Regions from separate parts of the Desulfosporosinus sp. SYSU MS00001 genome, predicted to be linked through region 2. Evidence: riboswitches for the same ligand, from Rfam matches in the RefSeq annotation. Region 2 holds a riboswitch; each other region holds the start of a gene.

Region 1 (10,031 bases), on a different contig from region 2:
GCCAAGGAATGATTAAACAGAATGTTGATCTCAATAAACTTGTTAATGATTTAGTAGATCCAAACTTCCTGCCCGCCAAGTGATGAATCTTCATTCCCTTCATCCAGAGGAGACCGATTTGCTATGACTGACGTCTTAAAAAAAACAATTAGGGCCTTGCTGCTCCCCTTTGTCCTTGTTCTTGTTTGGGAATTATTCAGTCAGATGGGCTGGCTCAATAGTTACCTTCTTCCCCCTCCCTCCGGAATTATGGACCAGCTTTTTGCCCTTGCCCATAATGGGACGTTGTTAAACCATTTAAGCGCTAGTCTCTACCGCGTTGGCTGCGGTTTTGGTCTGGCGTTTTGTCTTGCCCTTCCCTTAGGCTTCTTGTTAGGTCTGATACCTAGAGCCCAAGATTACTTATCTCCCTTCTTAAACTTCTTGCAGCAGATTCCTGCTATCGCCTGGATACCCATGTTCATTCTTTGGTTAGGGATTGATGAAACATCTAAAATCTCCATCATCACCTATTCCGGTTTCTTTCCCATATTTTTGAACACTATGCACGGTATTTCCAACACAGACTCTAAACTGAAAGAGGTAGCTTCAACCTTCGGTCTCTCACCCTGGCAAATTATTGTCAGAGTCTATCTCCCCTCTGCTGCTCCTTCTGTCTTTGTAGGAATGAGACTTGGTCTGAGCTTTTGCTGGCGTTCATTGGTTGCTGCAGAACTTCTTGGGGCCTCCAAGGGAATTGGTTACCTCATTCAGGAAGGACGAGAATTAGCTCAACCCGATCTAATGCTTGCGGGAGTCTTGATGATTGGGGTCACCGGCCTATTTTTGGATTTTGTATTTTTACGTCTGGAAAAGACGCTCTTACCCTGGCGGGATACGCAAGAGAGACGAGAGGTACCCAAATGGCAGCCTTTCTAAAACTCAAAGAAATCAGCAAGGATTATACAATAGGTTCCAAACGAATCCGGGCCTTAAGGGACCTTAGCTTTGAAGTTACCTCCGGTGAACTGATTTGCATTATTGGCAAAAGCGGCTGTGGAAAAACAACCCTTCTCAGGATCATCGCTGGGCTGGAAAAACAAACTTCAGGAGAGATCATTCTTAATGGCCAGGATCTTAAGGATACGGGAAGGGAACGAGGAATGGTGTTCCAAGAACCCCGCCTATTTCCTTGGCTGACCTTAGAGGCGAATATTGCCTTCGGCATAAGAGGGCGTATGTCTAGGGAATCAGAATATAAAACTGTTGCTGACCTCATGGAAATGGTTGGACTTAAGGGGTTTGCCAAAGCTTGGCCCAGCCAATTATCGGGCGGTATGGCTCAAAGGGCCGCTATTGCCCGCGCCCTGGCAGTAGATCCCGCGATCTTACTCTTAGACGAACCCTTCTCAGCCCTCGATGCCCTGACTCGCACTAAACTCCAGACAGACTTCCTTCATTTGTGGCAAAGAACTCAGAAGACTTGTATCCACGTTACCCATGATGTGGATGAAGCGTTAACTCTCGGCCAGAAAATCATAATCATGCATTCAAATCCAGGCAGAGTCGGGGACGTCATTTCTTTGCCTTTTCCTTATCCACGCTCTCTGGAAAACCTAGAACTCAGAGCCATAAAAGAACGCATATTATCTCTGTTTATTGCTGATTCTGCTGACTAACAAAAAAGCTTGACAAAATATGCCTGACCCCTGTCTAATTAACGTTGTAAAAGGGTATTAAAAAGCAACCAACAAGTCGCTTAAGGCGATCTGCTGGTTGCTTTGCCTTTATTTGTGCTTATTGCTTAGGAAGTTCTAAAACCGCGCCTCTGTTGCCGGAAGTAACCATTCCGGCATAACGAGCCAGGAATCCGGTCGTGATTTTGGGTTGTCTCGGCACCCATTTCGCTCTGCGCTTTGCCAGTTCATCCTCACTCAGGTTGACGTTAATTTTATTGGCCATAATGTCAATTTGGATAATGTCTCCGTCCTCGATTAAAGCGATATTCCCTCCAACTGCCGCTTCAGGAGATACGTGACCGATAGCTGCCCCTCGCGTTGCACCACTGAAACGTCCATCCGTAATCAAAGCAACACTTTCGCCAAGTCCACTTCCCATAATAGCAGAGGTGGGATTTAACATTTCCCGCATTCCCGGGCCACCCTTCGGTCCCTCGTAACGAATGACAACCACATCGCCGGCAACAATCTTACCCGTTGTAATGGCGAGCATTGCGTCCTCTTCGCAATCAAACACTTTAGCCGGCCCTTCATGTTTCAACATATCAGGAGCCACTGCGGAACGTTTGACAACACAAGAATCCGGAGCCAGGTTACCTTTTAAGACAGCAATCCCTCCTGTCTTGCTATAGGGATTTTCAGCGGGCCTGATGACCTCTGTATTCTTGTTTATGCAGCCATCAATATTCTCGCCAACAGTCTTACCTGTACAGGTGATCAAATCCGTTTTGAGCAAGCCGAGTTTGTTAACTTCATTCATTACCGCATAAATGCCGCCCGCCTCATGAAGTTCTTCAATGTAGGTATGCCCGGCAGGTGCAAGATGGCAGAGATTCGGAGTTCGGTCACTAATTTCATTAGCGATATCTACGTTTAATTTAATGCCGCATTCATGGGCAATGGCCGGAAGATGCAGCATACTATTCGTACTGCAGCCCAGAGCCATATCGAGGGTCAGGGCATTTCTAAAAGCATCTTCGGTCATAATGTCTCTCGGCCGAATATTCCTTTTTAGGAGCTCCATAATCTGCATCCCGGCATATTTTGCAAGCTGAATCCTCTCAGAATAAACCGCCGGGATCGTCCCATTGCCACGAAGTCCCATCCCCAATACTTCTGTTAAACAGTTCATGCTGTTAGCGGTATACATTCCGGAACAAGAGCCACAAGTCGGGCAAGCTTTATTTTCATATTCCAGTAATTTTTCCTTGGAAATTTTCCCTGCTTGAAATTCACTAACGGCTTCCGAAACGCTTGAAAAACTTGTTTTCTGCCCATCAACAATTCCTGCCAACATTGGCCCGCCGCTGACAAAGATAGTCGGTATATTCAACCGAGCTGCAGCCATTAATAACCCGGGAACGTTCTTATCACAGTTTGGAACCATAACCAAAGCATCAAAGGCATGAGCCAGGGTCATCGCTTCAGTAGAATCAGCGATTAATTCTCGAGTGACAAGGGAGTACTTCATTCCTTGGTGTCCCATGGCAAGCCCATCGCAGACAGCAATTGCCGGGAAAACCAGAGGAGTACCTCCGGCCATAGCGACACCCAGCTTTACAGCATCTACAATCTTGTCCAGATTCATATGCCCCGGAACGATATCATTCTTCGAACTGACAATACCAATTAGCGGCCTTTCCATTTCCTCATTAGTCAAACCTAGGGCATGAAACAAGGCCCGATGAGGCACAGTCGTTGTTACTGCATCACTATTCATTTTGAACACCTCTCTCTTTTAGGTTGTTTAACATCATTATATCTTGCGTGATGTCTAATGTCTATTGATGAAATAATACTACTCAAAAATTCTTTTTGTCTAACCTTAAGTAAACTCGTTCAACTAGAGTTAAACATCAGAGTTGCGGTGACGAAAGTTTCTTGTGGACACTTACTCTGAAATCGCCTAATGCTATCGCGCTGAAGAATGGTCTCTACCCCCAACAAAGCAAGGTATGAGAACAACTCCCACTTGAAGTGGGAGTCTTACGATTGGATAAATCTCAAAGTACAAATTCGAAAATAAGTTTAATCTTCAACAAATCCAAAACCTCTCATGGCATGAATAATATGCAGCTTCATAGCAGTTTTGGCTCCCTCAGCATCACGAGCTGCTAAAAATTCCATAATCATGCGATGATCATTTAGCGTATTGCGAACCATTTCTTCATTGGTATCCGACAAAGGGACCCCTTTGTTGATAGCTTGGTAAAGAACCGGCATCAGTTGATTCATAAACTCATTATGGGTCGCTTTAGCAATGGCCTGATGAAAGGCCTGTTCAACTTCAGTTCGATCTTCTTTTTTTATGATCAGTTCTTCTTCTAACTTGCCATAATACAAAATTCGCTCAAGTTCTTTATCAGTCGCACGTTTTGCAGCATAATAAGCCGATTGCGGTTCAAAAATAAGCCGCATTTCGTAGAGATCTTGGATATCTGGTTTAAATGCGGAAAGCTCCTTTAATCCATAAGCCTTATTTAAATCCAGGTTATCTTTGACATAAGTTCCCTTACCACGCTGGATTTCCAAGACATTATGAGCGATTAAGATGCGAATAGCTTCTCGCAGTGTCGTACGACTCACTTGTAATTTACCCGCAAGCTCATTCTCATTGGGAAGCTTATCCCCTATTGAAAATTTTTTGTCGATAGTAATCATTGCCAGAATGTCTTCCGCGACATCCTCCGCTAAGCTTCTGCCATCCCTAGCCATCGTCTGCCTCCTTTTCAGAGAAATCGGTCATCTTGCCGAGAAACTTCGTTCAAAAGATAGCCGCTGCCTAATTCAGCAGTAAATCAAAGTCCTTCCAGGTAAAATCCACCGACAAAATACCGATAGGATCTTCAGTAACAACCCAGTTTAAATCTTTAGAAGCTTCCGGCTTTCTAAAACAAATTAAATTCTTATAATGTCCAAAGGCACGGCATATGGAAGGCCTCGCTTTATGAATACCGCAAATATCCTTATCCAGATCATAGAAAATGCAAGTTCCAAAATAACGCTTTTGCTTTTTTAGCTCAGATCGTCTTACCTCAGGCATTAACTTAAGAGCTGTTTTTATGGACCTAAGATCTTGTATTGTGATGGGAACAGGACCACAGCATAATCCCCTACACTCTTTACAGGGCAAACTTTCCATATAGCAACACCACCTAACTATATGCGCTATTATTTTTAACGACCGGACTACTTAAACTTAATCGTGATATCTACAATTTCGGGTGTATTTCCCAACCTAATCGGCGGACCCCAGGTTCCATATCCTGAGGAAACGATGAGTTGAAAGTTTCCTTTTTTAAGGTAGCCCCAATCGTCTTCAAAAATTCGACGGGTAATTAAGCGAATCGGAAACAACTGTCCTGCATGAGTATGACCTGACAGCTGTAGATCAACCCCTTGCTGAACTGGTTCCTCCAATTGTAATGGTTGATGATCCATAACAATAATAGGCAGAGAATGATTAACTCCCTGGAGCAAGGTTTGCAGAGATTTTCTCTGAACCCCATTATAGCGAGATCCGGATCGATCATCCCTTCCAACTAAATAGAAACTTCCATCAATTTCCTGACTGCTGTCCTTCAATACTCTTACACCGGCTGCATCCAAATATTTGGCAGCTTCTTCAGCATTTCCTCCAATATACTCATGATTGCCCAACACCGCAAAGGCCCCGTACTGGGCTTTTAGTTTTTCGAAGGCCTCCGTCATTTCCTGCTTATTAACCGCTTCAACATTCTCGTCAAATACGTCTCCAGCAAACAATACCAGGTCAGGATGCAATTGATTGATCATTCCAACCATCTTGGTCAGATAACTATTATGGATAATCGTTCCGAGATGAATGTCCGATACCATCACAACATGCAATTGTTTTAGAGATCCCGCCTGTTTGGCTATTGTAATATCATAATGATTTATCCGCGGGTTTCGCGCATTCCAGGCTCCGAAGCCTACAATTCCCAGCACAAGAACGAAGATTGCCAATCCAAAAGCAGGATTTAGGCTTTCCTTCAGAGGAATAAGATGAAAAATATGGTTTACTAAACGCAAGAGATCTATGGCAGCAATGATTAATAAAAAGTAAAACATAAAGGCCATCCAATAGGCCCCAATTAGATTTAAGCCTTCGTAAAGCCCCTGAGGCAGAAATTTTTGCAGAAAGCGGGCAATTAAATAGGACAATGAAATCAGCGCAAAGACAAACCAATAGGCTTTAAAAGGAATAAAGGGAATATAACTAAATAAAGCCTGCCAGCCACGCAGGCCGATATAATAATTAATCCCTCCATAGACAAGAAAAAAAACAATTCCTATTAAGATGAAAAATGGATTAAACATTTGAACACTTCCACCCCCGATTTTATAACTATAACACATGGTTTACATTTAATGAACTTACTGTACAAAATCACTTCATTCATGTTATTATTAGAATAAACTAAATAGTTAAGAACAAGTGATCCCTTCCTGAGGGAAAAGGATTGAAAAGGAAAGTCAGTTAAAAGCTGACGCGGTGCCCGCCACTGTAAAAGGGAATCAATTCACACAATGTCACTGGGACAAACCTGGGAAGACGTGAGTTGATAATGATCTTGAGCCAGGAGACCTGCTTATTCTTAAGCCAAACTGCCTACGGGAATGTTAGGGGGTATATATTTGTATTATCTTTAAGCCCTTCTCTTAGCAGAAGGGCTTTTGGTTTTGTCTGAGATCATAATTACTTCACGGGTTAGGAGAGAGGGCCTATGAATAACTCCGCCAAAGGTATTTGGAATCGTCATCGCTGGCTTCCTTATGGTGTTTCTGTCACCGGTATACATTTTCTGGGCATAATCATGCTGTTGTTAAATTTAAAACAATTTCCTCAGTTACTGGGATTTGCTTTTCTCGCTTATACCTTAGGCCTGCGTCATGCCTTTGATGCGGATCATATTGCAGCTATTGACAATACAGTGCGCAAAATGATCCAACAAGAAAAAGACCCTATGGGAGTCGGTTTTTTCTTCTCGATTGGTCATTCAACCGTTGTCTGTATCATGTCCATTATTACTGCTGTTTCTATGCATTGGGCACAACAAAACATCCCTCAAATACAAAATTTCGCCAGCATAATAGGGACCGCAGTTGCCGGAGGATTTCTTTTGCTTATAGGGTTGTTTAACCTTTACATTTGGTTTGATATCTTTGGCTTTTTTAAGAAAATGCGTCAAGGCGAATTTGATGAAGAAAACCTTGATGAACTCTTATTGAATCGAGGATTCGTAACCCGTTTTTTTAAACCTCTCTATCGATTTATAAATAAAAGTTGGCATGTTTATCCTTTAGGCTTTCTCTTCGGGCTTAGTTTTGATACAGCTTCGGAAGTTGCATTACTCGCCATTTCTGCTACACTCGGTACTAAAGGCATGCCCATGACAGCAATTCTTTCTTTGCCTGTTATATTTGCAGCAGGCATGAGTTTGATGGATACAGCAGACGGGGTTTTTATGACGACAGCATATCATTGGGCATTTTCTACCCCTCTGCGTAAAATTTATTATAATCTTTCGGTTACAGGTTTATCGGTTATTGCCGCCCTAGTTATTGGGATTATTGAACTCGCGCAAATACTGTCAACCAAGCTGGGTTACCATAGCAATTTTTGGGTCTGGGTCCAAAGTCTCAACTTTGGTTCTATCGGCTACATACTTGTCAGCCTTTTCGTTATTACTTGGGCAGTTTCTTATATCGTATGGAAGGTCATGGATTTGGAAAATTGCCTGAACTAATTGCCCCTTCAAGCTATTGCTCACTAACGGAGGTTAACAAACATGATTGTTCTTTTGGGGGAATCTCCAGCAGCACGTGAATTGAATACGCAGTTAACGGCTAGAAACATTGATGTTATTCAGAGACAATACTGGTCTGAAGAAACTCCCTTACCGTCTCATCCTGCATTAGTTGTTGATGCCAGTCACCCTTCTATGAGTACTAAATTCAGTTCTTTGCGACGCTGGTGCGAGGAACTGAACATTCCTTTTATCCGCTTAGAGCGACCAGAAACTAAAGTTCCCTCCAGCCCCTTAATTTTTCCTGTCTATGATTGGGAAGAAGCACTGGCCCTGCTTGAACAACGTATTAATACCTTGCGCAAGCAAAAAGGCCATACAATTACCGTCTTTATTACGACAGGCAGCCACCAGCTTCAAACAATTACCACTAGTTCTTTTGCCCAATCAGTGCGTCTCGTGGCGAGAATTTTACCCGAAGGACATTTAGTGCAAAAATGTCGGGAAGCTGGTTTGCATCCCCGGGATATTGTAGCTATGCAAGGTCCATTTTCCAAAGAAATTAATAAAGCCCTTTTTAAGTTTTACGGCGCGGATATTGTTCTTACACGAGACAGCGGTCTTGCCGGAGGAACAGACACAAAGATCTCAGCAGCTTTAGAGCTTGGTTTAGATATTGTTCTGGTCAGAAAAGCCAAAACCAATAATGGTTTAACCGTAAACAGCCCTCAAGAGCTTCTTAATTGGCTGGATCAAAAACTTCCCAGCTAAGAGCTCAGCAAACATATTAATCACAACTTTTGAATCTGTAAAGAAAGCTCTGTTTCTCAAAAGTTATCATTTCTGACAGAATAACAAATCGGTCTGCCAATGATTGTCCATCAGCAGGCCGATTTGTTATATGAGTCTTCTTTTTGTTAAACGGTTTCTTGTTTAGTGCCATGATAATGGTAATACTAACCCGCTACTAACGGCTTTCCAGATCTTGTTTTCTGCTTTGGAATTCAGTGGAATCAATCTCTCCTCGTGCATAACGTTCACGCAGTATATCCAGAGCGCTATTATGGGTGCTAAATCCTTGTGACTGAACTCTTGACCTACTGCGGCGGAAGAGATAGACAGCCAGCAAAATAATAACGACTCCAAATATCAAGGGCATGAAAAAGCCCATCATTCCCATCCCATAGCCGCCATAACCACCATAGCCTCCGTAACCATAACCACCATTACCCCAACCGCCCATCATGCGTCCCCAACCACTCATCATGTAAATTCCCCCTTCAAATTCAATACATTAAAATAATTATTTCCAATATGAACTCAAAATCTTATTCCTGATTGGCTTTTTCAAGAGAAACTGTTTGTTTGCGCCCGCTTAGCCCCGCTTTACGTTCAAAATACTCCTCTCGATTAATCTCACCGCGTGCGTAGCGTTCATCCAAGATATCCAGAGGATTACGGGTATGGGCGGTATGATGCCCCCCAAACAGCCCTCCGGAATATGATTCTTTATAGATAAAATAAGCAATAATCAACAAAATTATTAAGCCAAACATCGTTAATCCCCCTTTATAATTTAGGCCTAAGCTATACTTAAACTGAATCCTATGCATTTTAGTCTCGATTTTATCTTGCCCAATTTCCCTTCTTTAACAACTAAGCCTTTAATTTGTTTTACTTGTTTTCAGCCCTCCTCAAATTTGTAGCCTTTTTCCTTTTAAGACTTAGGAATATTTAGCGGTTTCTATGACTTAAGTTTAAACGTTTAATACGATATTCTCGTGAAAAACTTGTGAATTTCTTATGAATAAAAATTCGTTTGACAATGTAACTAATCTGCTTTAAACTATGCAAGAGCTGACATTGAGTTTGCGTTGTAAAACGCATCCGAAAATGGGAAAAGTGCCTGCTATGGACGGCAAGCTAATAGCTTGTTTGCCAGGTATTTTTCGAAAATGAGAGAGGGAAGCAATGCTTCCCTCTCTCATTTTCGAAAAATATCTCATTACCTTATCTCTTTTTAACAAATCCCTATTTGGCAATACATGCTTCAATAAATCCGCGAAATAGAGCACGACTATGTTTCTCAGTTTCAGGCATACTTTCTGGATGCCATTGAACTCCCAAGCAAAATTTGGCGGCTGTCTTTTCAATTCCCTCGATGATACCATCTACCGCCTGGGCATTAACCTGAAAGCCTGGAGGAATTTCACAGACGGCTTGGTGATGGAGACTATTGACATCGATGTCCGTTTCTTTCAACAGCGTAAAAAGCAAAGACGTTTGCTTTATTTCAATACTATGCCATGTGTATTGACGGGGCGCAGTTTGTTTATGTTGGATTGCTTCCGGATATTGACTTGGAATATCCTGATAGATTCTCCCCCTGGCCGCAACTGCTAAAACCTGAATTCCTCGGCAAATTCCTAAAAGAGGCAAATCCAGCTGCAAAGCCGCTTCCGTCAACAGCAGCTCGCTAAAATCCCTCTCTGGAAAGCAAGCTCCAATTCCTCGCTGAGGATCTTCTTTTAAATAAGTAGGA
Region 2 (10,031 bases):
TTTATCAGTTGGAAACTCACGCTGATTACGCTTTTACCCATGCCGTTAATGGCTTGGTCTACGAGTCGTTATGGGACAATGCTCCATGAGAGATTTCATCGAGCCCAAGCCGCCTTTTCCGATCTTAATGATAAAGTGCTGGAAAACATTAACGGCATGAGAGTTGTCAAAGCCTTCGGAGAAGAAGAGGCAGAATTAGATGCTTTTCGCAGCTTATCTGAGGATGTGGTAGAGAAGAACATTGCTGTTGCCAAAGTGGATGCTCTTTTTGATCCGACAATCCAGCTTATTATCGGGATTTCCTTTTTTCTGGCTCTTATTTTTGGCTCAATTGACGTAATTAACGGAAGATTAACCTTCGGACAGCTTACTCAGTTTACTATCTATTTAGGTCAATTTATCTGGCCTATGCTCGCTTTTGGCTGGTTGTTTAATATCCTTGAACGGGGCAGAGCGTCCTATGATCGAGTCGATACCTTATTAAAGATTAACCAGAAGATAAACGAAAAGGATGGAGCTCTTGACGGATTCGACAATGGTGACGTCACTTTTGAAAATGCTTCATTTACCTATCCCGGAGGAAAAACACCCATTTTGCAAAACGTTAGTGTTCAGGTACGCCAGGGCCAAACTCTGGGAATTGTCGGTAAGACCGGGAGCGGGAAAACAACGTTCTTGCGGCTTCTTCTGCGCGAATTTGACCTTAATGATGGAGATCTTCAACTAGGAGGAACTTCAGTTTATGATGTAACTCTCCAATCGTTACGCAGTAAGATCGGCTATGTACCTCAAGACCATTTCCTTTTCTCGACCACTATTGTTGAAAATATTGCCATGGGAAAACCGGAGGCCTCCTTTGCAGAAATCCAGAATGCGGCACGAATTGCCGACATTCACGAAGATATTCTGAGTTTTCCAGAGAGTTATAATACTTTGGTTGGAGACAGAGGGGTTACCCTTTCTGGCGGGCAAAAGCAGAGGATTTCCATTGCCAGAGCACTTTTGTTGGAACCGGAAATTCTTATTTTGGATGACTCTTTATCAGCTGTTGATGCGAAAACAGAAAAGTCAATTCTGGAGAGTCTGCGAAAAAAGCGGGCTCAAAAAACCACGTTTATATCGTCTCATCGTCTTAGCGCCGTCGAAGAGGCAGACCTAATCATCGTTCTTAAAGATGGACAAATCAGCGAACAAGGTTGTCATTCAGAACTGATGGCACTCAATGGCTGGTATGCCGCCACCTATCGAAGACAGCAGCTGGAATCCTTGCTTGAAGAGGGGGCGGAACATTAAGATGGTGATTCGACGCTTGCTTAACTATCTTGTCCCCCATAAAAAGGCTTTAACGGTTGCTTCGTTCCTTCTGATTCTTGCTACCTTTTCAGATGTTATCGGTCCTGTTTTGGTTAAGATTTTTCTCGATCAGCACTTAGTGCCGCGTTCTTTCAATCGAGGCGCACTAATCATCTTAGCTTCAAGTTATCTCGGCTTGAACATACTGTCGGCACTATTACACTATCGTCAATTAGTCAGTTTTAATGAAATAGCTCTTAAAATAGTCCAGCAGCTGCGAATTGATGTTTTCAGTCATGTACAACATCTGGAATTTAGGGTTTTTGACAAAACTCCGGCCGGGGCCTTAATTTCCCGCATAACTAATGATACGGAAGCCATTAAAGAGTTGTTTGTGGGGGTTTTGGCTGCTTTTGTCCAGAATGTGGTGTTTATGCTTGGCGTTTTCGTGGCTATGTTTTACTTAGATGTTCGTCTGGCCTCTTTTTGTCTGATCCTGCTTCCTATTATTATCATCCTCATGATTTCTTACCGCAAAGTCAGTACCAAGGTTTACCGAAGATTGCGCAAAGAACTTAGTCATCTCAATGCTAAACTGAATGAATCTATCCAGGGAATGTCTATTATCCAGGCAATGCGTCAGGAGAAACGCTTTCGCCAGGAATTTCAGACCATCAACAACAATTACTATCGGGAAGCAATGGCTAACATCCGTTTAGAAAGCCTGTTTGTTCGTCCGGCTGTTGATCTGATCTATACCTTGGCCTTAATCATTGTCTTAAATTATTTTGGTTTACAATCGTTGACGGGGCCAATTGAAATAGGGGTACTGTATGCTTTTATCAACTATCTGGAACGTTTCTTTGAACCTGTCAATATGATGATGCAGCGTTTGTCTCAATTTCAACAATCTTTAGTTGCTGCTGAACGGGTTTTTGAATTATTGGATGATCAACGAATCACTTCGAAGGTCACCGCGCTGGATTCACCTGCCATATGTCAAGGAAAGATCGAATTCAAAAATGTCAGTTTCTCTTATGATCAGGACGCCAAGGGAGCAATGGCCTTAAAATCAATCAGTTTCACTGCCTACCCGGGACAAACAGTCGCTTTAGTCGGGCATACGGGCAGCGGCAAGAGTACTATTGCCAATCTGCTCATGCGGTTCTATCCGGTTACTCACGGAGAAATTCTCATCGACGGAATTTCTTTATCTCAGCTCTCTGATCAGGAGCTGAGGTCAAAAGTTGGACTTGTAGCCCAAGATCCCTTTTTATTCGTTGGTACTATTTCCAGTAATATTGCTCTTTCCAGATCGGAAATTAAAGAAACAGAAGTACGAGACGCTGTTTCTTTCGTTCAAGCCGACAACTTTATTGGCAGGCTGCCCCAGGGACTTCAAGAGCCGATGGGTGAACGGGGGGCAACGTTATCCAGTGGTCAGCGTCAACTTCTCTGTTTTGCCCGGACCATTGCCGGTAATCCCAAGATTCTAGTTTTAGATGAAGCCACTGCAAACGTGGATACAGAAACAGAAGAGGCCATCCAAAACGCTTTAGGAAAGATGCGTCAGGGACGAACAACCATCGCTATTGCCCATCGGCTTTCAACGATTCAGGATGCCGATCTTATCTTAGTCCTCCACCATGGTAAAATTGTAGAGAGGGGGACTCATGCTGAACTCTTGGCTCAAGAAGGGTTGTATTACAAGATGTTTATTCTGCAGCATGGGAGCAAAGATAAAGAAGAATAATTTGAATCAAAATGGTAGATGAATTAGCAATAATTTCATCTGCCATTTTTGGCTTTGTTTTAGTCTTTTGTCCTTAAAGGAATGCCCTTTTTGTTCACCGATCGGATATGTTATTAATTCGAGTGGATCACTTCATTTTAGATATTTTTGTCACTAGGTATTATGAACCAGGCTACAAGATAGGCCAAAAAACCTGTCCCACCTACTAAGAGAAGAAGTAAAGCACCTATCCTAACAAGACTGGGATCTAAATCTAGGTATTCAGCTATTCCACCGCATACGCCGCCAAGCTGGCGATCTTGACTCGATCTATACAAACGTCTCGACATAAGATTTCCTCCTTTTCCTTATGGAGTCTCTCTAGCATAAAAAAATATAATCTCTCACTTTAATATGCATGAAGATGTAACGATGTGACAAAGACGGTGAAAGTGAAAAAATGTGATATCCGCTTTGCTGCGGGATCCCATTAAGAAAAATAAAAAAAGTCTAAGGCCTGTCTTGATAAAACTAGCCTTAGACTTTTTTATTTATGATAAAATCATGGTAAAAAATTTACTGAGTTTTATTCGGGAAGGAAGGTGGCGCAGTCTGTCATTTCAGTGGTTGTGGCATCGGGGGATTGAACTTCGATCTTCTCGGCATGGCAATGATCTCCTGTACCATAATAATGACAGGTATTAACAACACATCTAATTCCGGTATTAGGTTGAGGCATTTTCTTAACATTCATGTGGGCTATTCCTCCTTAAATTTAATTCTCTATTAGATTCTCCAGAATTAGAGTTTTAATGAATCCATATACTTGTAAGACAGTAATAAGAATATTATTGATGGTATAATTTAGCACATAGCGATTGATAGATATTTAAAGATAAGACAATTAAAGGAGGAGATTTGTTTGAGAAAAGTATTGGGAATTGTGGCTTCCCAACGAAAATTAGCCAATGGGGAAATACTAATTAAAGAAGCCGCTGCTTCTATGGGAGAGGAAGTGCAGCTGGACCTTGTAAAGTTGACAGAGTTAAAGCTGCTGCCGTGTAAAGCTTGTTATGCCTGCTTAGGCCAGGATAAGCGCTGCCCCTTGGATGATGATTTGTATTCCTTATTTGATCGGATCAAAGAAGCCGATGGAGTCATTTTTTCATCGCCCTGCTACGCTTTGGGTCCCGCAGGAATTACAAAACTTTTTGGAGACCGGATTATCGCTCTTGCTCAACAAATTGATCAGATTTGGGGCAAGCCCTGTGTAATTATCGGGACAGCTGGAATAAAAGGTTGGGAAGGGTATACCCTTTCTGCCCTTATCACTTATGCACGTTTTCTGGGGTTGAACGTTAAAGACGCCCATATGTTTATCGGTGCTCTCCCTGGTGAAGCCTTAGTTGATCCGGAGGGCAAAAAGCGAATTAAGGCACTCGGGCAATCCTTGTTCGGCAATTCTCATCAGCCGGAAACCGGACGATGTCCTACCTGTTGGTCTGATCTCTGGAAATTCCCAGCCCCCAATCACGCTCTATGTCCTTTTTGTGGCCAAGAAGCGACGATCTTGCCCTCGGATCAAGGGAATTCCTTGCATTGGGAGTTTGGTCCTTCCGGCGGCCGCTTTACAAAAGATTATTTGAAGGAACATTTCCAAGTCTGGCTGAAAGGTCAAGTGCAAGAATTTGTCAAGAGACGTAAAGAATTAGCTCTGATTAGAAATCAATATAGGAGGTAACGCTTAGCAGGAAGCGATTGTTTTCCAAAGGCTGATGATGCAATATCTTTGGCAATGTTAAAAGTAGTTTGGAAATGCAAATGGAAAATTGAACAAGTCAAATAGGAGCCGCCAATCAATTTTGGCTGCTCTTTTTTAACACTTAGTAACATTCGCAGATCTTCTTCGTTCTCAACAAAAGTGGAGGATGCATATGGAGTTTTAAAATCTCATATAGTCATGATAGATATTCTAATTATATATTTTACTTATAAGTTAAATTGACGTAGAATGATTACAGAGACCAGGAGATGAAAGAGATGCAAAATAAAGGGTTGTTTGATAAGAATTGCCAAATAACTTGCTCCTAAAAAGGAGGTGTCATCTAATGAAAAGACAATTATTAATGTACATTATGGGTTGTCCTGTATATGCTAAAGTTAAAGAATCTAATAAAACATTGAGCAATAATGCTGCGAAATAAAATGACCATGGAAAAACGCAATAGGCTTATAAATTAATCCAGAAGGGTCGTGAAAATGATGGTAAAAAATGAAATAGGTAAGAAAACTGTTGTACTTGATGTTAAGAAATCAGCAAATGGAGACATTACTCAATCTAAGGAGTATTGGTCTACTTTGGCGGTAATTAGCTAATGGGGAAATGTATTCTGCTAGTTAGAGATAATACAATGGAAATTTCGAATATGGAAAGCCCTGATATTTCACTGCCGAGATATTAGGGCTTTTTGTTAGGTCGAAGATTCAAAAAACTCTTGTAATCTGAAGCTCTATGGATTAAAATACGATTAATTAAAGACATTATAGGTGCCCTTAATAAGGGAGAATAGGGAACTGGGTGAGAATCCCAGACGGACCCACCACTGTAAACGAGGAGACTTATGCTTAAGCCACTGGGAAGCCGGGAAGGCGTATAAGTCGTTGATTCTAAGTCAGGAGACCTGCCTATAATGTAGAACATGAATCAAGGCAAAGTTCATGGTCAAAATTCTGTCTTTCAAGGCGGATTTTTGACTGTGAACTTTTTGATTGTTAAGGGAAAGGAGTTGAATAAAGAGTTGGGGTATCAGGGACGGGATATTGAAGCTGTTTTAATTAATACGGAACAATATCTTATTGCAGCTTGTGATTCCTGTGGAGCAATCGGACTGAAAGATTTCGATGTCGTTAAAGTATCTTGGCAGGTTACAGGCAGAATGACCACGAGGGTAGCCTTATTAGAAGTCTTAGCTGTGGGCGCGGAGCCTCAAATTATGACTGTTGCTATTTCTAACGAACCCGATCCAGCAGGTGATGAGCTATTAAAGGGGGTGAAAGAAGAATTAGCTTTTGCCGGTCTTACCCTTTCCATGGCCGTGAGCACTGAGAAAAACATACCAACCCAGCAGACTGGGCTTGGTATCAGCGTTATTGGTACCGTTGCCAAAGATCAGCTGCGTATTGGAACCTCACAAACCGGAGATGAAGTATATTGCTTAGGTTTGCCGAAAGTTGGCTCGGAACTTAGCAATCCTGAGGACCCGGAAATAGTACAGATCAAAGAGATAAGAAAACTCTTGGCATCTCCCGGAATCCATGACATTATTCCTGTGGGCTCAAAAGGAATTTTAATAGAAGCCCAGCAGCTTGCTTCAAACGCAAAGCGGCAATTGCAGATTAATCAATCCTGCGGTTTAGACTTGAGTAAATCCGCCGGGCCGTCGACATGTCTCGTTTTCTCGGCATCTTCAGCTATGACAAAAGATTATATTTCTTCGAACCAAAATCAATTAACGATGGTTAAAATTGGTGAGCTGACATAAGTGCAAAAGAAATATGAACGCTATGTCAAGGGACATGAGGTATTAGAACATATCAATAAAGAATAAAAGGCAAAAACACAAAACATGAAATATTTTATATTTTATTCATTCATGAACTGTTTCGGTTCACAGAGTAGGATGGAAATTGTTTTTCATAAAAGAGTAAAAGTGTAAAAAGTCTAAAGTCTAAAGTCTAAAGTCTAAAGAAGTATAAAGAAATATAGGGAGGAAAAACTCGATGAGTCAATTTAACGCAGAAACTAAGGACGTCAAGCTGTCCGCCTGGAATGTCAAACGGCTCTCTATTATGGCTATTTTTCTGGCCTTGAGTTATGTGGGGGCACTGATTAAGATTCCCAGTCCGGTGGGAACCATCGGTATGGATTCGGCGCCGGGCTTTTTCTGTGCTATTGCCTTTGGAGGAATTGAGGGAGCAGTAGTCATTGCTTTTGGCCATTTATTAACATCGGCTGTTGTTGGATTCCCGTTGACAATCCCTGTTCATATTTATATTGCTGTGCAAATGGCTTTATGGGCGGTGGTATATCGTTGGGTGAATAAAACGTTTGGCCTTATTCCGGCAGCTATTGCAGGAATAATCCTTAATGGAGTGGTATCCTCCTTTGCGATGCTGCCAATTATGGGAATGGGAGGAGCTCTTGGGGTACTGCCCTTCCTCGTCATTGGTTCAGCTCTTAATGTAATTATTTCGGCGATAGCCTATAAAGCAATCAAAGGGACGCGGCTCATTTAGGCTCATAAGGAGGAAACAGAAGAACAATGGTAATCAAAACAACAGCAAGAGATCGTAATAACGACGAAAATGACAAAGCCATTGAACTTAATAATGTTTCCTATCAATATCCAAATTCTCTCGAACCAAGTTTGCGAGGTCTTAGCGTTACCCTAAACAAAGGACAGTTCGTTGTCCTGATGGGAGCTGCCGGAGCAGGGAAAACAACAATGAGTCTCTGTCTCAACGGACTGATACCTCAGCTTTTCGAGGGGGAATTAACCGGCGAGGTTAAAGTGGCAGGCAGAAACGTGAGAAAAACTCCTGTCCAGCTTATGTCTACAATATTGGGCCTTGTTCTTCAAGATTCGGAAACTCAAATTCTTGGCCGTACTGTGGAAGAAGATACGGCCTTTGGCCCCCGCAATAGTTCTGTTCCCTTAGAAGAAATTCAAGACCGAGTTGATCGTTCTTTAGAAAAAGTTCGGCTCAAAGGATATAACCAGCGTTTAACCGAGGAATTATCCGGGGGTGAGAAACAACGTTTAGCCATCGCGGGAGTCCTGGCCATGGAACCCGAAATCTTAGTACTTGATGAACCAACATCAGAACTTGATCCTGCAGGGCGCTTGGAGATCTACGCAACTCTTGATGACTTGCGCCGACAAAGAGCTTTGACCATCTTATTGGCGGAACATTCCAGTGAAGAAGTAATCAACAGGGCGGATGAGGTAATCGTATTAAATCAGGGACAACTGGTTTGGCGTGGTGAACCAACTCAGCTCTTTCGCGACATTCCTTTATTACAGCAGTATGGCATAAAACCTTTGCCTGTTAGTCTTGTAGGGTGGAACTTTTATGAAAGGGGATGGATAACCTTTGACGAAATCCCCTTGGATCTGCCATCAGCAGCACGCCTTTTGAAAAAACTGTTATCCAGCCCTACACAGTTTGCTAACGGTGTAAAGCATTTTCCTCTTCTGCCGAAAAAGCACGATCGGAAAGACCATCAGTTTTCTAGGGAAAAAGCCATCGAAATCAAGGACTTGTTTTATCAATATCAACCGGGAAACTCTATTCTCCAAGGAATCAATCTAACAATAGACAGCGGTGATTTTGTCGCCCTGATTGGCCAAAACGGGGCCGGTAAAACGACCTTAGCAAAACATTTAAATGGTTTGTTAAAACCGACAAGCGGAGAAGTCCATGTCCACGGAATGAGTACTCAAAAGTATGATACTGCTCATTTGGCAAGAACCATCGGTTATGTTTTCCAAAATCCGGACCATCAAATTTTTTCCACCACCGTTGAGAAAGAATTAGAATACGGTTTAAAAAATACCGGTTTAACGACGGCGGAAATCAAAGAACAGATTAATCAGGTCCTCAAGGAAACCGGCTTAGAGGGTTATCGTCATGTTCATCCCTTTACTTTGGGAAAAGGGGAAAGGCAGATGATTGCCGTAGCCTCAATCTTAGTACTGAAACCTCGAATCCTAATTGTTGACGAACCGACAACCGGTGCAGATTATTCTGGTGTCCAGGTCATGATGAGGTTGATAAACCAACTTCATCATGGGGGTACGACGATAATTATGGTAAGTCATGATATGGATCTTGTAGCTCAGTATGCTCAACGAGTTATCGTCCTGAAAGAAGGCAGTGTTCTCCTTGATGGACATCCCCGCGCAGTCTTTGCTCAAGAAAACTTATTAGCAGATGCCTCCATTATTCCTCCGCAGCTCTGCCGCCTTTCTGCCTGCTTGAGTGACGTCGGCTTCCCAGAGAACTTACTCCATCCGGAAGAATTTACGGCACTGTTCGAGAGAGGGGAAAAGACAAAATGTTAGTTGCCTCTTCATCGGAAGATACCTTAATTCATCGTTTAGATGTACGAAGCAAGATGCTGGGTTTTTTAGTGATTATCATATTGTCTTTCCCGTTCCAAAATCCAATTTATCAGCTGGCAATCATCTCAGTTACAGCCTTTTTAGCCTTGGCGATAAATATCCCGCTGCGAAAGATTACGGGCCTTATCATCCCTCTGCTGCCCATTGTTATTTCCATCATCCTGATCACAGGCTTTTCTTATTCACCTCAGCACTTTGACCATCTTTCCAACCGAAAAATTCTCTTTTATCTTTTTCCGGGGAAACACTTAGGGGCTACTGTCGGAGGACTTTTAATGGGGACGACCTTTCTGCTTCGAATATGGAGTCTATTGATTGCTTCTTCAATCTTAACCTTCACAACATCCCTTGAGGATTTTACTCAATTTTTTCAGTGGTTAAAGGTTCCTGCTGAAGTATCTATGATATTGACGACAGCTCTGCGTTTTATTCCAACCTTAGATAAAAAAAGAACCCTTATTCTAGAGGCTCAAATGGCACGAGGAATGAATCTGCACGGAAAAGGAATTGTAGGTTCAATTCGTTCCTATGTCCCCATTATGATCCCCTTGTTTATCAACTCAATAATAATGGCTAATTCCCTATCTATGGCTATGCTGAACAGAGGGTACGGTCTATCTCGGACTTGGACGGTTAAGCTTGACAAAGCCATTGCGGCTAGAGATTTTTGGGCAGTCACGGTTATTATTTTCTTATCTTTTTTATGTTTATTTTTGCGTTTCAAATGGCGTCTTGGACTCTTATAAGAATCTAATGGTTTGATAGGCTATGGGCAAATTGGATTGCTTACAGAAAATTTAGCTTTATCCAAATGCTTAATA
Region 3 (10,031 bases), on a different contig from region 2:
GTTATGCCATAATATTCCACAGCGGATTTATCGAGTTTAATCATTAACTCTTTCTTTTCTCCGCCGCTGATCGTAACATTACCTACTCCCGGGATTTTCTCTATTTTCTGCTTGATGATATCTGATTCATTATAAAGCTCGTCACTACCAACCTTATCTCCTTTGACAGAAAGCAGCAAGATTGGAATTGCGTTGGTGTCCATCTTAAATAAAACAGGTTTATCGGCATTTGCCGGGAGTGTATTGGAAATACCATCAATAGCTTTTTGGACATCCAAATAAGCAGTATTCATGTCCGCAGACATTTTAAAAGTAACTGTGACAGTTCCATATCCCTCTTTAGCCGTGGAATTTATTGTGTCTACCCCGCTTATGCCTGAGACAGCATCTTCAATCGGCTTGATAATATCTTTCCTGATGTCCTCAGCATTTGCACCGCTGTACGTTGTTGTGACAGATATAACCGGAATATTCATCGAAGGCAGTAAATTGGCGCCCATATTGGTATAACCAATTATTCCTAACGCCACTAATAATACGACGACCATCCACATCGCCGCTGGTTTTTTAACCGATATCTCTGTTAAATTCATTTTTTTCTTCCTTATTCATTTCAAATTTAGTAACTGACAAGTTTACGCTCTCTTCCAAAATAGGCAAACTAAATAATCTGACTACTAGGTTAAGTACTCAACAAATTGCCTCGCCCTACTTATTTGTCATAAAGAATGTGCTAAATTTCATTTATTCCCTGAAAATGCCCCTATTTAATAACTTATAAAAACTACTCAAAACGTTTATCCAGGTTATTAAAAAACAGAATCATCAGCTGATGAATCAAGTATCGTGTTGCCACTTCCTCCTCAGCTTTTCGTAATATTAAAAATAAACCTTCGATAAACGTTGAAGCAATAATATAAAAAATAAAAGGATCTTTAACTTCAATTCCTTTTTTTTGCAATTCAGGCCATAAACTTTCTCTTAGACTTTTTTCTGCGAACTTAGTTATTTCTTCCTTGAAACTCGCATACTTTGTTCCTTTGCTTTTATCCACCATAATTAATAACTGGATTTTATACTCTTTCATAACTTCCATAATGGAATCAACAATTTCTTCAAACGAATATATCTCTTGCTTATGTACTTCCATTCCTAAAAAGCATTGATATACCGGCTCTACTATTTCATTGAACAGATCTTCCTTGTTTTTAAAGTATCTGTAGACATTGCCTATAGCTACCCCGGCATTATTAGCTATAGTTCTCATTGACGCATGTAAAAACCCCCTATCTTGAAATTCTTTCATTGCCTCCATGATTATTCTGTTTCGAACTTCATCTTTAAGATGTTGCATAAATGAACCTCTTTTCACTATTCCGCTAAAGTATAACACAAAATTCACAAATAGTAAAAGCTAATATTACTATGATTTGTCAATTCTATTTCGTAATAATGTTTAATCTAACGTCTTTGGAAAAGCAAGGTCATTTTAAACAGCCATTAATCACTGGTAGTGTTTTGGCAAGGATTAAAGAATGTGTCCAATGGCTGAATCTAAAAAAGGATGCCCCTGCACCAAGGTGAATGGCACTTGCGCCATCAAAGATAATGATCTTCGATCAAATGGACACTGCAGCAAAGTGCTATTATTATATTTAATGGTCACTTTTCTTTATTTAGGCAATCATATGCCTAATATCTCTAAGTCAAAATACGGGTATTCCTATCTATTACCAAATATTAAAACATATGTAATAACATTCTACAATTTTCTATGTTTTTAGACCTTGATCTCCTTGATTTTCGAGTTGTTTAAATTTATACTTATATTATTCACTGGTATTAACAAGTTGACCGAATTAATTTCAAGGTTAATGCTATTAAAATATGTTATTGAGAAGAGCATAATAATGCTCTATACAAATATTTCATTGATTTACAAAGGTACCCATTTCAGAATGGCCCCTAAACAATCTTATTTTAAATTTAAACAATGCAGCTATTTGAACTTTAAGGAGTGACAATAATGAGTACGAATGCATCATTACATCATAGAAAAGGCTATTATTGGTTCGTAGTAGGTACAGTGTGTATTGGTGCATTTATGGCTGCCTTGGACGCAAGTATCATCAATGTTGCTATGCCTACTTTAAGTAAAAGTTTTGCGGTAAGTATGAACAGCGTTGAATGGGTTTCAATTGCTTATCTTTTAGCGTTAACATCTCTGCTTACCTTATTAGGCAGTTTATCAGATAGGATAGGAAGAAAAAAGTTCTACACCGTTGGTTTTGTAATTTTTGGTTTCGGCTCAGGATTATGCGGAGTCGTTTCAACCATGCCCTTGCTAATAGGATCCAGAGTGTTGCAAGCTCTGGGCGCAGCCATGTTACAGGCGAACTCAATTGCAATTATCACTTCAGTTGTTCCCTCAACAAGCCGAGGTAAAGCTATTGGCATCCAAGGGGCAGCTCAAGCTATTGGTCTATCTATAGGGCCTACAGTTGGCGGCTTAATAATTGGAAGTTTTGGTTGGCGTTTAATCTTTTATATTAATATTCCTATTGCGATAATCGGTACAATCACAGCAAGTTTTATCTTACCAAAGGATCAGCCTAATCTTCATTCCTCCCGGTTCGACTATTTAGGCGCCCTGCTTTTCACACCATTTTTGATCTTATTGGTTCTGATTTTTAAAAACGGTTATAAAGTCGGTTGGTTATCCCCCGAAATTTTAGTGGAGTCTCTTGTAAGTATTATATTTTTTTCTCTTTTTATCCTTAGGGAGAAAAAATGCAAAAATCCTATGATTGATTTTCACTTATTTAAAAACAGAACGTTTACAAGCGGAAATATTACTGGATTACTTTCTTATTCGCTAATGTTTGGTGTACTATTTTTGATGCCGTTTTATCTGGAATGGATATTACAACTGTCTCCATTCCTGGTCGGTCTTATAATGACGGTAGTCTCTCTGGCGATGTTTATTATGTCACCCTTTTCCGGAGCACTTGCTGACCATATGGGAACTAAACTATTGACGAGCAGCGGTATGATTATTTCTTCGTTGGGCGCAATTGTATTAATCCTATTATCAAATAATACTGCTGCTTATGTCTATCTCTTGGGATTGGTTTTAGTAGGCGCAGGAATTGGAATATTCACGCCTCCTAATAATAGTTCGGTAATGGGGAGCATTCCGCCTGAGCACGCAGGCGTTGCCGGAGGAATATTGAATATGTCCAGATCCTTAGGTATGAGTATGGGAGTAGCCATCGCAGGGACTCTCTATGACGGTGCTTTCAGTGATTACTCTCTTGTACACCATACTCTTGCTAAAGCCCAGATACTTTCATTTCATGTAGGCTTCGCAGGAATAACTATCCTGGGGATTATTGCTTCTTTAATCTGTGTATTTGCTGCTAAACACTCCGACAACACAAGTGTTGAGTTAAATAAATATATATCTCTTCATTAACTGCTTTAGTTAAGCGGTGGAACAAATAGCATCCCCAAAAGGTCCCCCCGATTTCCAGTAACGGAAAATCGGGGGGACCTTTCTTACAGTTCTACACAGCAGACATGATCAGGCAAGGCTAGTATGCGTCTTCAAGTTCATCGAATTCCAACTTGTCCAAAGGTCAGCAAGCCAGTTTGCATGTAATTCCATGTCTGGCACAGAAAGTTAAACCCTTACTAATCGATGAACCTATTACTGGGATTGAACTTTTGTCTCGTGAACGCATAATTCTGTCCCTTCTCTATAAACACTTATGAAAGATTAGCATCAACCTCTCCTGGTAATCGGAAACCTTCATCGTCTTAACTGTGACTGCAATGACTGCAGGAGCCTTTTTGGCCACATCCACCGCAGGTTCCTTTTCTTATAACGCAGCGGACGGCCAGAGCAAAAAGAGCAACTAGGAAAAAACTGATAAGTATTGTAGGCAAATTCATAAAAAAAACCTTCTTAAGCAAATGGGGATTGTATTGGAAAATAAATCTATGCCTCAGCACCTACTGCCCGGCTCAGAACTGCTTTTTGTTTAGGTAACGGACGGAACAACATATACAGCGTAAAGAAAAGTATATGGAACCTTCACCTTTATAATTGCGGCGGTTTCCACAACTTCGCAGCCTAAAGCCGCTCCAAGTTTCTGAGAATCGATTTTGTCACCGGACTTTCTGACGATATCCATTATATTTAACGAAATCACAACCGGAATGCAATTTAGAAACAAGGCTATAAAGAACGTTGCTTAGAAGTATTCTATATAAGTCAAACCAGCAAAATCTAATGACGGGGTGTCCAAAGCATTATTGATAACCCACTAAACAAATTACTGTACCTATCCAATCCCACCGATCAAGTACTTTTTTATCAATGATCCACCCCCATAAAACAGCTAAAAATATGAATACCCCTCCATAAGCAGCATAAACTCTCCCGAAGTTCGGAAACCTTTGTAAAGTAGGGATGATACCGTATATAACAAGTATGATTCTACCAAGAAAACAAACCAGCAAGAACAAATAGTATGATTGCATTCATACAAACTAATTCCTTTCTAAATTTAAGTATTATGTCAATTCTACTCGACTTTGTCTTAACAAACGCAAACCGCTAATTATTACGGTAATTGTATGGCCTTGATGTGCCTTATAACGTAAAAAGAGACCTTGGTATTTATCCGAAGTCTCCCTTAACTGGAACTGTCGTTATGCTGACTATGAAATTAGTTACTTTTACGCATCTTCTGGAGCATTTCTCGAAACTCCTGGATACTTTTTGGAAATATTTTTCCATCGGCAAGAAGATGCTCCTCCACCAGCGATTCATACACACCTAACATCATCGGCTGCTTTAAATTTGCCTTCTTTAAAACTGCTTCTTCTTGGAATATTTCCAGTGGTGTTCCGTCCGCAATGATCTTTCCCTGACAAAAAACAAGAACTCTTTGTGCCCATCGGTAAGCAAAATCCACATCATGTGTAGAAATCAAAATTGTTTTCCCTTCCATACTCAATTTGGATAAAATCTCTTCCAACATCTTGGCATTTAACGGGTCTAACGCAGCCGTTGGTTCATCAAAAATAATGATTTCTGACTTCATGGCAATAATGTCAGCAATAGTGACCTTTTTCTTTTCCCCACCACTTAAATAGTGAGGCGGACGATCTTTAAAATCTAGGATATTCATATAAGTCAGGGCTTCATCGACCCTTCTTATGACTTCCTCTTTAGGAAGTTTTAAATTCATTGGTCCGAACCCTACTTCCGCCCTGACCGTTGAAGCAATAATCTGATTATCTGCATCCTGAAAAACAATTCCAATAGTTTTCCTCAGTTCTTTTAGATTCATTTTATTAATAATAGTGCCCTTATAACGAATTTCTCCATTTTTCGGCGTTAGAACACCATTGACATTCAGGAAAAATGTAGATTTTCCGGCTCCATTTGAACCGATAACTGCAATTTTCTCACCTTCATTAATATCAATACTGACCCCGTCTAATGCTGCTTGTCCGTTTCCATAGATATAATATAAATCGCGGATACTTAAAATTGGTTCTTTCATAGACTCTCCTCATATGATTAAATAGTGTCAAGAAACTCCAGATCTTCCTCAAAAGGAAGTGTTTGCTGCGCACCAGTTTTCATCTAATCGTGAGACCCCCACTTCAAGTGGGAGTGACCCCCGTTCGCTTCGGTGGTGTTAGAGTCCATCCTTCAGCGCGATAGCATTTGTTATGGGCTTGGCGCTTTCGGCGAAAGTGTCCGCAGAACACTTTCGTCACCGAAGCTCCGATGTTCAGTTTTAGCTGAACGAGTTCACTCTTTGATGGTACCTTTAGCGGCGAAGAAATCTATTTAGTAAATCCCCAGATCAAAAACAAAATGGCAATAAATACTGCTGCCGATATTAACTGGATAATGTCTATCTTTTTGTCTTCCTCCAAAAATATCATTTCACCATCATAACATCGAGCTGCCATCGCATCATAATATCCATTTGCCTTTTTCAAAGAAATAACAAGCATATTACTGGCAATCCCTCCGAAGGTATGCAATGATGTCTTGAAATCGCAAAACCCCAGTCGTGAGTTTGCAGAATTCTTCATTTTGGAGTGAACATCTAAAATAATAAAAATATAACGATAAATCATGTTCATCAGTTCAATTATAAGTTTCGGAATATGTGCTTTCCTCATAACAGAGATAATTTCTGAAGATGGTGTTGATAATGTCATCATCTGTAATGCACTAACTGCAGCAAACACTTTTAGGATCATGAAAATTGCCTCTTTGAGCTTCTCCAGGGAGGTAAAAACATAGAAAAGGCCAAGATGTAAATTATATTGTCCTATTGGCTTCCAGGCAAAATCAACGGCAATTGTCAGAGTTGCCAGGAGAATAAAGGAAATTGGAATCGCCAATACCGAAAGATATTCGTGTAATGAAAGACCTCCCTTCATCACGATCAAATATGCCATTCCAAGGATAACTGCAGCAGATACATAGGGATTATTCAGTCCAATGCACAGACTCATTAATAATACTGCAAATAAAACCTTAAACGTGGCATTCCATTTTCTGATTTTCGAAGCATAGGAATAAAAATCAATTTCGAATTCCCCCCCATGTTTCAGAAAAACAACCCCCTAACCTAATTTTTTGCCTGTTTCTTTTTCCCATTTACTTCTTTCAACAAATCTGCCGAGGAAGAAGAACACAACTCCCACGCCGATACCGGTCTGTACACAGAACAATAGACTTTCTACTTCGCCCGGTAATTCTCCACCAATTAATCGATTCATAACCGGTTCAACCCACGGCTTGTAGTCGGTTCCTGTAATTTCTGCAACTATTTTGCTTCCGGCGTCATCAGAACCACCAAACTCTGCTCCTTTTAACATAAACAGAGGAACAACTGCGATCAGTAGTGCAATTAATGATAAAATGATAACTGTTTTTTTCGATTTCGACATTATTCAACACCTCCGTCCATATATCCGATACCTATCAATTCTGATTTTGCATACGTCTCAAGACCAATCACAATAACAACTGTCAAAATACCCTCAATAATTGCCAACGGCACCTGGGTCGGTGCAAATACACCGAGAAACTTAAGAGCAGAGGCAACAACACCGCCGTTCGATGACGGATAGGCAAGTGCCAGCTCAAAACTGGTAATACAATACGTAAATAAATCTCCAATTGAAGCTGCTAGAAAAATCCTAGCATTATTATTGACCTTTAGTTTTTTACACGACATATAAATAACATAGGATATAATCGGGCCAGCAATTGCCATGGAGAAAGTGTTTGCACCCAGCGTGGTAAGTCCGCCATGCGCCAGTAGAATTGCTTGAAAAATAAGTACAATAATACCCAAAATGCTTACTGCAAATGGTCCAAATAAAATTGCAGCAAGTCCTGTACCTGTCATATGTGAACAGCTTCCTGTAACTGATGGAATCTTTAAAGAAGATAAGACGAAAACGAAGGCACCAGCCATTGCTAGCAAGGTCATGGATTTACGATTCTGTGCAGCTTGTTTCTTGATGGCAAAATAACCTGCTGCCAGAAATGGCAGACAGATGAGTCCCCATGCGATACAGTATTTGGGTGGAAGGTATCCTTCCATAATATGCATTGCATAAGCAGCCGGAGTTATTCCGAATAACCCTGCAAAGACCGCAAATAGGCTAACTATTTTCTTTTCCCTTATATTCATAATTGAATCCTCCCCTAACTTTTAAAAAGACCTCTTCCTTATTCTTAATAGACTCCTGCTTGTTCGAATTACCCTCCAACTAAAAAAACCCTTCTACCAACAGAAGGGTTTCTAGCTCAACCGGTATCAGGTAAAATTACCAAAAACACAGGTATACACCTCCCTAACATCCCGTAGGTAGTTCAACTTCGGAATAAGCAGGTCTCCTGGCTTAAGATCATCATCAACTCACGTCTTCCCGGATCGATATCCAGTGACATTTGTGAATTGGCTCCCTTTTACAGTGGCGGGCACCGCGTCAGCTTTAACTGACTTCCCTTTTCAATTCCTTCCCCTCAGGAAAGAATCACTCATTCCAATATTTAACTATAATTATTATAACAAGAAGAAAAGAGTTTGTATAGTGTTTATGTAATTCTAATGGACCTGATTACTTTGTTATCACCATTGTATCTGAGACTCGTTATTATGCAAAAGAAGAAACCCCCGTATCGCTACAGGAGCCCAACAAGGAGGTTAAAGTGAACGCCAATCCACTTTAACTAATAAAAGGTTATCATTACATATATCCCCTGTCGATAGAATGTTGATATGTTATTAATGGCTTTTATTAATAACAGAAACTTTTCCTTTAAATTAAGGAAAACTCCAACTATAAATCAGACTAAGTAGTAGGGGATAATTTATGTACAGTATATATTATTCCTCCTGTTTGTCTGAAGATCTAATCAACTCAAGCATAAAAACATACTTTGTTTCCATATAACTGTATTGCCACCGGAAATAGCAAAAACATACATATTGAATCTTCAAAATTACACGAATGTCGGATGTCCGGAAAACGCCGGAGTCTTTCCCAGTATGGGAGTTGGAAGAAGTACCAAAAAGTGACCAGAAGCGAAAAACTCAAAAATGGATTAACCTGTGCCTAAAGATATCCGCTCATAGAGCATATCGGGTCGCCCTGCCTTATCATCGCTACGGCAGATAGAGACCGTTTCGCTCTCGGCCGAGACAACACTCATTTTACACTCACGTATGCCCAGCTTTATGCTCCGACATTGGGGTTCGGCACTTCTTGCTGGTCCGGCTTGTTCGAGTACCGCGCCACAAGTGAGTACAAGCCACTGTTAGACTATTAAAGTTCTCCAATAACAAAATCGTCACAGGCACCCTGCTTACCGGATATCCGTCTAGTCTTTTAAGAGACTTGTAGGCCAAGAATTTTATACTAATATTATTTGCTTCCTCTATGTTTCATCAAGTAGGCTGGCCACCCATTCGGAAACATCATCTGCCAAATGAGAACGTAGAGAAACATTCAAATCCAATTTATCAAAAGTTTTAACTCGACATATATCTTTAAAAACATTCTCTAGCTTTGGTGGACAAACTACCATCCATGTTTACTTCCTGCTTTTTAATTGCATCTTTCCTGCAATACCTGCTTCTTCACCATTATGTATTTCTTGACCTTCTCCAACAAGGCCATCACAGACCAGTCTGAAATCTTCTCGGCTATTTCAATTATTAAGTCTGGCTCAGATTTATTAACCTTGTGCTTTTCAAAAACCTGGCTTTTGCCCCATAAGCGTTGAGCCTCATCAAAAATAAAAAACACCGACCCAAAAAGATCAGTTGTTTGTTAAAATCTATTATGCTTATTTCAACTTTCGTTATGGTGCTGATGACCGGAATCGAACCGGTACGGGCTATTAACCCGCGGGATTTTGAGTCCCGTGCGTCTGCCTGCCAGTTCCGCCACATTGGCAAAAATATTGGAGGCGGCACCCAGATTTGAACTGGGGATAAAGGTTTTGCAGACCTCTGCCTTACCACTTGGCTATGCCGCCAAAGAATAACTTATGGAGCGGGTGATGAGAATCGAACTCACGTAGCTAGCTTGGAAGGCTAGTGCTCTGCCATTGAGCAACCGAGGAACATATTATGGCGGAGAAGGAGGTATTTGAACCCTGGCAGCAGTTACCCACTCTAACGGTTTTCCAAACCGTCCTCTTCAGCCACTTGAGTACTTCTCTGAGCTACAACGGCATATTTGTTTTTGGTGCGCTCGGAGAGATTCGAACTCCCGGCCTTCTGATTCGTAGTCAGACGCTCTATCCAGCTGGGCTACGAGCGCAATTTTTTTGGTGAGCCATCCGCGACTCGAACGCGGGACACCCTGATTAAAAGTCAGGTGCTCTACCGACTGAGCTAATGGCTCATTTTGGCGACCCCGATCGGACTTGAACCGACGATCTCCTGCGTGACAGGCAGGCATGTTAACCACTA

What was found. A riboswitch is a leader RNA that binds a small molecule or an ion and turns the genes downstream of it on or off. The one in region 2 is predicted to bind cobalamin.
Region 1: linked by a shared signal. The riboswitch ahead of ACPUYX_RS14885 (HoxN/HupN/NixA family nickel/cobalt transporter) and the one ahead of ACPUYX_RS13680 (alpha-ribazole kinase) in region 2 are both predicted to bind cobalamin.
Region 3: linked by a shared signal. The riboswitch ahead of ACPUYX_RS18520 (energy-coupling factor ABC transporter permease) and the one ahead of ACPUYX_RS13680 (alpha-ribazole kinase) in region 2 are both predicted to bind cobalamin.

What each region holds. Positions count from the first base shown of each region.
Region 1 is NZ_JBNFTW010000008.1:76,910-86,940, forward strand. It holds gene ACPUYX_RS14850 (ABC transporter substrate-binding protein) at 1-83, shown strand, start outside; gene ACPUYX_RS14855 (ABC transporter permease) at 124-918, shown strand; gene ACPUYX_RS14860 (ABC transporter ATP-binding protein) at 903-1,658, shown strand; gene ilvD (dihydroxy-acid dehydratase) at 1,777-3,438, opposite strand; gene ACPUYX_RS14870 (FadR/GntR family transcriptional regulator) at 3,747-4,433, opposite strand; gene ACPUYX_RS14875 (YkgJ family cysteine cluster protein) at 4,501-4,860, opposite strand; gene ACPUYX_RS14880 (metallophosphoesterase) at 4,908-6,059, opposite strand; cobalamin riboswitch at 6,159-6,349, shown strand; gene ACPUYX_RS14885 (HoxN/HupN/NixA family nickel/cobalt transporter) at 6,467-7,489, shown strand; gene ACPUYX_RS14890 (precorrin-6A/cobalt-precorrin-6A reductase) at 7,532-8,260, shown strand; gene ACPUYX_RS14895 (SHOCT domain-containing protein) at 8,457-8,756, opposite strand; gene ACPUYX_RS14900 (SHOCT domain-containing protein) at 8,818-9,045, opposite strand; gene ACPUYX_RS14905 (gamma-glutamyl-gamma-aminobutyrate hydrolase family protein) at 9,521-10,031, opposite strand, start outside.
Region 2 is NZ_JBNFTW010000007.1:78,504-88,534, forward strand. It holds gene ACPUYX_RS13655 (ABC transporter transmembrane domain-containing protein) at 1-1,293, shown strand, start outside; gene ACPUYX_RS13660 (ABC transporter ATP-binding protein) at 1,295-3,046, shown strand; gene ACPUYX_RS13665 (PspC domain-containing protein) at 3,184-3,375, opposite strand; gene ACPUYX_RS13670 (DUF1540 domain-containing protein) at 3,612-3,779, opposite strand; gene ACPUYX_RS13675 (flavodoxin family protein) at 3,948-4,766, shown strand; cobalamin riboswitch at 5,554-5,728, shown strand; gene ACPUYX_RS13680 (alpha-ribazole kinase) at 5,782-6,567, shown strand; gene ACPUYX_RS13685 (ECF transporter S component) at 6,806-7,321, shown strand; gene ACPUYX_RS13690 (ABC transporter ATP-binding protein) at 7,348-9,150, shown strand; gene ACPUYX_RS13695 (energy-coupling factor transporter transmembrane component T family protein) at 9,144-9,956, shown strand.
Region 3 is NZ_JBNFTW010000013.1:455-10,485, reverse strand. It holds gene ACPUYX_RS18560 (efflux RND transporter permease subunit) at 1-593, opposite strand, end outside; gene ACPUYX_RS18555 (TetR/AcrR family transcriptional regulator) at 785-1,354, opposite strand; gene ACPUYX_RS18550 (MFS transporter) at 2,027-3,475, shown strand; gene ACPUYX_RS18545 (hypothetical protein) at 4,044-4,196, opposite strand; partial or broken gene ACPUYX_RS18540 (YnfA family protein) at 4,292-4,509, opposite strand; gene ACPUYX_RS18535 (energy-coupling factor ABC transporter ATP-binding protein) at 4,734-5,576, opposite strand; gene cbiQ (cobalt ECF transporter T component CbiQ) at 5,866-6,648, opposite strand; gene ACPUYX_RS18525 (energy-coupling factor ABC transporter substrate-binding protein) at 6,661-6,987, opposite strand; gene ACPUYX_RS18520 (energy-coupling factor ABC transporter permease) at 6,987-7,739, opposite strand; cobalamin riboswitch at 7,919-8,108, opposite strand; tRNA gene ACPUYX_RS18515 (tRNA-Cys) at 9,519-9,592, opposite strand; tRNA gene ACPUYX_RS18510 (tRNA-Arg) at 9,803-9,879, opposite strand; tRNA gene ACPUYX_RS18505 (tRNA-Lys) at 9,888-9,963, opposite strand; tRNA gene ACPUYX_RS18500 (tRNA-Asp) at 9,968-10,031, opposite strand, start outside.